Regions from separate parts of the Microbacterium sp. GW821-FHT01D02 genome, predicted to be linked through region 2. Evidence: predicted binding sites of a transcription regulator. Region 2 holds the regulator's gene; the other holds the start of a gene.
The links. Region 2 encodes HrcA, which represses chaperone genes, less so after heat shock. Its sites were predicted from a motif close to TTNGCACTCGNNNNNNNCGAGTGCNAA; they were not measured.
Positions count from the first base shown of each region.

Region 1: the regulator HrcA is predicted to act here: its motif matches at 2,071-2,097, upstream of groES (co-chaperone GroES).

Region 1 is NZ_JBWKXB010000002.1:273,283-277,489, forward strand. Features, by position in the region: gene AC07VM_RS10040 (ABC transporter substrate-binding protein) at 1-466, opposite strand, end outside; partial or broken gene rarD (EamA family transporter RarD) at 611-1,539, opposite strand; gene groES (co-chaperone GroES) at 1,688-1,984, opposite strand; gene AC07VM_RS10055 (class I SAM-dependent methyltransferase) at 2,152-3,357, shown strand; gene AC07VM_RS10060 (hypothetical protein) at 3,364-4,207, opposite strand, start outside.
Region 2 is NZ_JBWKXB010000003.1:218,401-222,607, forward strand. Features, by position in the region: gene hemW (radical SAM family heme chaperone HemW) at 1-549, shown strand, start outside; gene AC07VM_RS14545 (carboxylesterase/lipase family protein) at 562-1,980, opposite strand; gene hrcA (heat-inducible transcriptional repressor HrcA) at 2,081-3,112, shown strand; gene dnaJ (molecular chaperone DnaJ) at 3,149-4,207, shown strand, end outside.

The sequences.
Region 1 (4,207 bases), on a different contig from region 2:
TGATGCCCGTGAAGTCCGCGGACGTGTTCGACGGCGAGACGGTGAGGATGCCCGCACCGGCGTTGCCGTCGAGGATGAGCTTCGTGACGCTCGACGACGCGGCGCCGACCATCGCGGTGATGCCCGCGTTCTGCAGGTTGGTGATCGAGGTCTCGTAGGCCTTGTTGTCGAGGTCGCCCTCGTCGGCCGTGGTGAGGTCGATGGTCACCCCAGCGTCGGCCTCGTTGATCTGGTTGACGGCCAGCTGGACACCGGCCTCCATCGGCGCTCCGAGGAACGCGAGCGTGCCGGTCGCGGGAAGCATCGAGCCGAGCTTGAGCGTCAGGTCGACGGCCGGCTTCTCACCACCCTTCGACGGCTCCGCGTTCGGCGTGCTCGCGCAGCCGGAGATGACGATGGCGGATGCGCTGATAAGTGCGATCCCGGCGAAGACCTTCGCGGTGCGCGAGCCCTTCAATGCGTTCATGATGCTCCCTTGCGTAACTGAACGTGGATTGTGACCACAGTCGGGTGCTCTAACACTAGGGCGTGATGCCCGCGCACAGGGGTGGCAAGTATCTCGGTGCGTTAACGATCCGACACCGGGTTCTCCAGCCCTGGAAAGGGCCGGTCAGACCAGATCGGGCCTCGGGGTCCTGCGCCCTCGGCGGGCGGCGAGGAACAGGTCGACGAGGAAGACGGCGATGGCGATCCAGACGATCACGAACCCCGCCCACCGCGCTGCCGGCATGGGCTCGTGCAGGACGACGACGCCGATGAGGAACTGCATCACCGGGGTGATGAACTGGATCATGCCGATCACGGTGAGGTTGATCCGTCGGGCGCCCGCGGCGAAGAGCAGGAGCGGGACGGCGGTCGCGACACCGGCGAAGGCGAGCAGCACGCCGTGCGCCCAGCCGTTCGCGCCCATCGTGATCCCGGTCGTCTGGCGACGACGATCAGCTGCACGACCGCCATCGGGATCAACCAGAAGGACTCGAGGGTCAGACCGCTGACCGCGTCGACCGCCGGACCGATCTTCTTCTTGATGAGCCCGTAGACCCCGAACGACGCCGTCAGCGAGAGCGCGATCCACGGGAAGTCGCCGTACGCGACGACGATCACGACCACGGCGAGGGCCGCGATCGCGATGGCCGCCCACTGCAGCCGCCGGATGCGCTCCTTCAGCACGAAGACTCCGAGGAGCACGGTGGTGATCGGGTTGATGAAGTAGCCCAGGCTCGTCTCCACCACGTTGCCGCTGAGGGTCCCGATCAGGAACACCTGCCAGTTGATGTAGATCAGGAGGCCGGCGAGCGCGGTCCAGCCCAGCAGCTTCGGCTGACGAAGGATCGCCCGGAACGCGGCCCAGCCGCGCATGACCGTGAGCAGCAGGAGGCAGAAGACGAACGACAGCAGCACGCGCCAGGCGACGACCTCCCACGGCCCGGTGGGCACGAGCAGGAGGAAGTAGAGCGGCAGCACGCCCCAGAGGAGGTAGGCGGATCCGGCGTAGGCGACTCCGGCGGACGGGGTGGCGCGGGTCGTCTCGGGGGTCACCGCACAACACTATGCCCGCGCCACGGGCGCAGAGTTCTCCCCTCCAGGCTCCCCGCCGAGTTTGGCAGGAAACGGATGCCGGGTGGCGGAACGCAGAAGGGGGCTCGGATGCCGAAGCATCCGAGCCCCCTTCGAGGACCTCAGCAGATCAGCGGACGACGACCGCGAGGACGTCGCGAGCCGACAGGACGAGGAACTCGTCTGCGCCGAACTTCACCTCGGTGCCGCCGTACTTGCTGTAGAGCACGCGGTCGCCGACGGCGACGTCGAGCGGAACACGGTTGCCGTTGTCATCGATACGGCCGGGGCCGACCGCCACGACCTCGCCCTCCTGGGGCTTCTCCTTGGCGGTGTCGGGGATGACCAGGCCACTCGCGGTGGTCTGCTCGGCCTCGACCTGCTTGATGACGATGCGGTCCTCGAGCGGCTTGATGGAAACCGACACGGTCTACCTCTTCTTTCTTGACGCTGACACGAAAGACTTGTTCGCACTCTCAACCCGAGAGTGCTAATGCCAGTGTAGGCGGTCGGCTGGCACTCATGCAATGCGAGTGCCAGTGCGTCGCCGCCGCTCGGTCCGCCGCGCGGGGGAATTAGGCTGAGGGCGTGGAGATGTCCGAGCTGCGTGCCCTGCTGACCCCTGCCGGTCTCGAGCTGCTCGACGCACTCGACCCGATCGAATCGACCGCCGACGTCGCCCGCGCCGTCTCCCGGCTGCGCGCCGCCGGGCACGCGCCCGATCTCGTCTCCGCGGTCGTCGGACAGGCGCACCTGCGGTCCAGGGCCGCCGCCAAGTTCGGACCGTTCGCCGCGCGCATGCTGTTCACCCGGGCGGGGCTCGAGCAGGCGACGAGGCTCGGCGTGGCGGCACGGCACGCGCAGCGGATCCGCCGTGCGGGATTCACGGACGTCGCCGACCTCGGCTGCGGCATCGGCGGCGATGCGCTGGCCTTCGCGGGCGCCGGGCTCGACGTGCGGGCGGTCGACGCCGACGAGGTCACGGCCGCGATCGCGGCGTACAACCTCGCCCCCTTCGGCGAGAACGCGGTGGTGCGTCACGACACCGCCGAGAACGCGTTCGCCGCTCTCGATGACACCGGCACCCGCGCCGTCTGGATGGATCCGGCCCGGCGCACGTCGGGGCACACGGAGACCCGTCGCGTCTCCGCCGATGACTACTCCCCCTCGCTGGACTGGGCGTTCGATGTCGCCTCCCGGGTACCGACCGGCATCAAGCTCGGCCCCGCGCACGACCGTGACGCGCTGCCCGCCGACGCCGAGGCGCAGTGGGTCAGCGCCGACGGCAGCGTGGTGGAGCTCGTCGTGTGGAGCGGTGCCCTCGCCCGGGAGGGTGTGCGGCGTGCGGCCCTCGTGATCCGCGACGACCGCTCCCACGAGCTCACCTCATCGGCGGACGCCGCGGACGAGCCGGTGCGCGAGCTCGGCGCATTCCTGCACGAACCCGACGGAGCGGTCATCCGCGCCCGTCTGATCGGCGACGTCGCCCGGAGCCTCGATGCCGGGATGCTCGACGAGCACATCGCGTACCTGACGTCGGATGCGGCGCTGACGAGCCCGTTCGTGCAGTCGTTCCGCGTGCGCGAGACCCTGCCGGCGAACCCCAAGGCGATCAGCGCCGCGCTGAAGGCGCACGGCATCGGCCGCCTCGAGATCAAGAAGCGCGGGGTCGACGTCGACCCGGCGGCGTTCCGGAAGAAGCTGACGCTGCGCGGCGATCAGGAGGCGACGCTGATCCTCGCGCGCATCGGGGATCGACGGACGGCGATCCTCGCCGATCGGGTGCCCGCCGCGGGGTGATCCGCCTCAGTCGTCCGTGCCGGCGCCGGGGACGCGGATCTCGATCGGATCGCCGGGCTCCCCCTGCACCACGACGGTCTCCCCCGGAGCGACCTCGGCCAGCGATGTCGCGTTCGTGACCGTCACGAACGGAGCCTGCTGGCCCGTGAACCGCAGGTCGATGGCGGAGACGCCGGTCACCCCGCCGGTCGGATCGAGATCGACCACCTGCACGTCGAGTCCTTCCTGCAGGGCGGCCTCGAAGGGTTTGCATGCCACTCCACCACCGGCATCCACGATCAGGCACCGCTGCGTCGCGCCCTGCTCGGTGAGACGGTCGGCCGACCACACCGGCGCCGAACGGAAACGGCCGACGAGCGTGAGCCCGAGGCTGTACCCCTCCGCGGCCAGCTCCCCGGCCCTCTCGCGTTCGGCGTCGGCGAGCCCGTCGGTCGAACCGAATCCCGGACCCCAGCGCTGGAGACCGACCATGGGCTCCCCGTCAGCGGTGAGGAACATCGTGGCGCCGACATTCACGTCGAACCACCCTCCCTCGGCGTCGCCCTCCTCCGCCGGCAGCGGCAGGAACGCGGACATCCCGACCTCCTGCTCCTCCGAGGTCCGGCAGTCCGCCTGGGATCTCTCACCGACGTCGAGCACCAGGCAGTGGACCTCACCCGCCTTCCTCGTCGCGTACCAGACGAGGGCGTCGTCGTTCTGCGCGATCGCACGCACCGAACCGGGGTCGTAGGTCGACGCGCCGAGCTCGGCACGACGCTGCTGCTGCTCGGCGCTCAGCGGGATGCTCGCGGGCTGCGGGGAGAAGAGGGCCCCGCCGGCGCCGATGCCGATCGCGAGCAGGAGGACGGAT
Region 2 (4,207 bases):
ATCATCGAGGACGGCACGAAGCTCGCCCGACAGATCCGTCGCGGCGAGGTCCCGACCCCCGACGACGATCTGCAGGCCGACATGTACGAGCTGGCGGACGCGCGTCTCGCCGCCGGCGGATTCGACTGGTACGAGGTCAGCAACTGGGCACGCACGCCTGAGCAGCGCTCCCGGCACAACCTCGCCTACTGGCGCGGGAGCGACTGGTGGGGCTTCGGTCCCGGAGCGCACAGCCATATGGCCGGGTTGCGCTGGTGGAACGTGAAGCACCCGGCGGCGTACGCGCAGCGGCTCGCGGCATCCGAATCCCCCGCCGCGGGGACGGAGCGACCGGACAACGAGTCGCGCACGCTCGAGCGCATCCTGCTGCTCAGCCGCATCCGCGAGGGGATCGCCGTCGAGGAGGTCCCGGTCACGAATCGGAGCCGCGTCGCCGGACTGATGGCCGACGGGCTCGTCGACCCGGTGGCCGCGGTACAGGGGCGCATCCAGCTGACCCTGCGCGGACGGCTCCTCGCCGACGCGGTGGTGCGCGAGCTCACCGACTGAGCGCGCTCCGCATCAGCCGGGGAGCAGATCCATCCCGGCGGTCCGCCGCTGCGGCACGGTCTGGCTGTCCGTGTCGAACAGACGCGTCAGCCGCCCGCTTCCGTACGCGGGCCAGCCGGGGTCGCCCTGGGTGACGAAGCGCACCCAGGCCGCGTTCATCTCGCGGGCGAGCTCCCGCGGCGCGTCCGGTCCGGCCATGCGCCTCGCCTCCTCATCGCCGAGGCGGTCGAAGACGAATCCCAGTTCCAACGCGTGCGCGGCGCGCAGATCCCGCACCGGGCTCGGCCAGGCGAACTCGTAGACGTGGGTGGTCTCCGGTCGCGCGGCGGCGACGCGGCTCAGCGGCGCGCGCAGCATCATGTCCGTCACGAGCTGCCCGAACACCTCGCCGGTGCCGGCCCCCGGGAACGCGCGGCGGTACGCGGAGACCGCTCGGCGCGGGATCCGTGAGAGGAGCCGGGCCGCCTGCAGCTTGAGCTCGCTGATCCCGGCGAGAGCCTCCGGCGGGAACCAGAGCCGGTATTCATCGGTGTTGCTGCCGATCAGCAGCGGCGTGTCGATCCCGCCGAGCACCTCATGCGGGGAACGCGGGAGGCTGTCGGGGTCGATCGCGAACTGGAACCCGGGTGCCCCGCCGAGAGGGGAGGACCCCGCCGACTGCGCCTTCCGGGCATCGAGCAGCTGCTCGGGCGTGAGGGCGGCGAACGCGTCGCGATCGGCCCGCACACCGAGCCGCTTCGCGAGCTGCGCCGTCACGCGTCCCGCCTTCTTCGCGGTCTGCGCCCGGAGCGGTCCGGACTCGATGATGGCCCGGCCGATCAGCGCCCTCGAGTCGTCACGAGCGAGAAGACCGGCGACGATCGCCCCGCCGGCGGATTCGCCCATCGCGGTGATCCGCTCGGGATCGCCGCCGAACGCCGCGATCTCGCGATGCACCCATTCCAGCGCGGCGGCGGCGTCGCGGAGGCCGAGGTTGCGGGGTGCGCCGTCGAGCACCGAGAACCCCTCGGACCCCAGGCGGTAGTTGATCGAGACGAACACGATCCCGGCCTTCGCGAAGACCGTGCCGTCATAGAGGGGCAGCGCGGCGGTACCGCGCTCGAGCGCCCCGCCGTGGATCCACAGCAGCACGGGAGCGGCGGATGCTCCTGACGGCGCCCACACGTTCGCCGTCAGGATGTCGTCGCCCTCGATGCGCACGGAGCCCAGGAGCTCGCCGATCGCACCCGCGTAGGGAACCTGGGGCGGAGTGGGCCCGAACTGCGTCGCCTCGCGGACCCCGTGCCAGGCGGTGACGGGCTGCGGGGCTCGGAAGCGGTTCTCCCCGAACGGCGCGTCCGCATAGGGGATGCCGAGATAGCGGACGATCCCGTCCTCCTCGGAGCCGCGGACGAAGCCGCTCGACAGGGAGGCCTGGGGAGAGGTGGTCATGAGCGTCATCCTAGGGTCGCCCGCCCAGTACGGAGAATCCCGAGCTGCACGGGGTAGGATTGGCACTCTGAACGTCCGAGTGCCAGCGGGAGGGAAGGCGATGGTCACAGAGCGAGGACTCCAGGTTCTCCGCGCGATCGTGCAGGACTACGTCGAGACCCACGAACCCGTCGGCAGCCGCTCCATCGTCGACCGGCACTCCTTCGGCGTCTCGGCGGCGACGATCCGCAACGACATGGCTCTGCTCGAGGACGAGGAGCTCATCACGGCTCCGCACACCTCGTCCGGCCGGGTGCCCACCGACAAGGGCTACCGCGTCTTCGTGAACCACCTGGCCCAGCTGCGTCCGCTCTCGTCGGCCCAGCGCTCGGCGATCGAATCGTTCCTCGGCGAGCCGGCCGACCTCGACGACCTGATGGTGCGCACCGTGCGCGTGCTGACGCAGCTGACCGGACAGGTCGCGCTCGCCCAGTATCCGTCCTTCGCCCGCGCCCACGTCACGCACGTCGAGCTCGTGGCTCTCGCGCCGAACCGACTCCTGATCGTGCTGGTGACCGATGCCGGCGGTGTGTCGCAGCGCATGGCCGTCCTCCCCGAGATGATCGACGACACCGAGATGGCCGTGCTGCGCGCGCGTCTGTCCGCGCTCATCACCGGGCAGGCGATCGGCGAAGCCTCCGACCGTCTCCAGGCGCTGCTCTCCGCGGAGGAGACGCCGAAGGACCTCGTGCTGCGCGCGATCGCCGGCGTCGTCATGGACGAGCTCGGCAGTTTCCGGCAGGAGCGTCTCGTGATGGCGGGCGCCGCGACGCTCGCGCGGCGGGAACAGGACTTCCGCGGCAGCATCCATCCGCTCCTCGAGGCGATCGAGGAGCAGGTGACGCTGTTGCGGCTGATGAGTGAGATGGTGACCGACGAGCATGGGCTCGCGGCGAGCATCGGCACGGAGAACGCTCCGTTCGGGCTCGGCGAGGCATCGATCGTCGCCAGCAACTACGCCGCGCCCAGCGGCACGGCGCGCGTCGGCGTGATGGGGCCGACACGCATGGACTACCCGAGCAACCTCGCCGCAGCACGGGCCGTGGCCCGCTACCTGTCGCGGATGCTCGACGAAGACGAGGCCGGCCGCTGACGCGGTCGCCACCAGGACACACGCAGAAGGGCGATTGTGGCGGACCACTATGAGGTTCTCGGGGTGTCCCGAGACGCTTCCACCGACGAGATCAAGAAGGCGTATCGACGCCTGGCGCGGCAGCTGCACCCGGATGTGAACCCGGGAGAGGACGCTGCGGAGAAGTTCAAGCTCGTCACGCACGCGTACGACGTGCTCAGCGACGACGAGTCCCGTCGTCGCTACGACATGGGCGGCGGAGACGGCGCGGCCGGCAACTTCGGCGGGTTCGGCGGCTTCGGGGACATCTTCGAGACCTTCTTCGGGGCGGCGCAGGGCGGCGGTCGCGGCGCGCGTCCGCGCTCGCGCCGCGAGCGTGGTCAGGACGCCCTCGTCCGCGTGACGCTCGACCTGGGCGACGTCGTGTTCGGCGCCCACCGGGACATCGAGGTCGACACCGCCGTGCTGTGCGAGACCTGCCAGGGGTCGTGCTGCCAGGAGGGCACCTCGCCGGTCACGTGCGACATCTGCGGCGGCTCCGGTCACGTGCAGCGCCAGGTGCGCAGCCTGCTCGGCAACGTCGTCACCTCGCAGCCCTGCGGCACGTGCGAGGGCTACGGCACGACCATCCCGTACCCCTGCGGCACCTGCGGCGGACAGGGTCGTGTGCGCTCGCGCCGCACCGTGTCGCTCGACATCCCCGCCGGCGTCGAGACGGGCCTGCGTCTGCAGCTGCCCGGTTCGGGAGAGGTCGGCAAGGCCGGCGGCCCGAACGGCGACCTGTACGTCGAGGTCACCGTCAACGCGCACCCGGCGTTCAGCCGTGAGGGCGACGACCTGCTCGCCACGCTCGAGGTGTCGATGACGGATGCCATCCTCGGCACCGAGACCACGATCCAGGGGCTGGACGGCGAAGTCGACCTCGAGATCCGCGCCGGCGTGCAGTCCGGAGACGTGCTGACCATCAAGGGCCGAGGCATCACCCCGCTCCGCGGCACCCAGCGCGGCGACCTGCGGGTGGGCGTGCAGGTACTGACCCCGACCAGGCTGGACTCCGCGCAGCGGGCGCTGATCGAGGACTTCGCGAAGAAGACCAAGGCGCCGGATCCGCAGCTG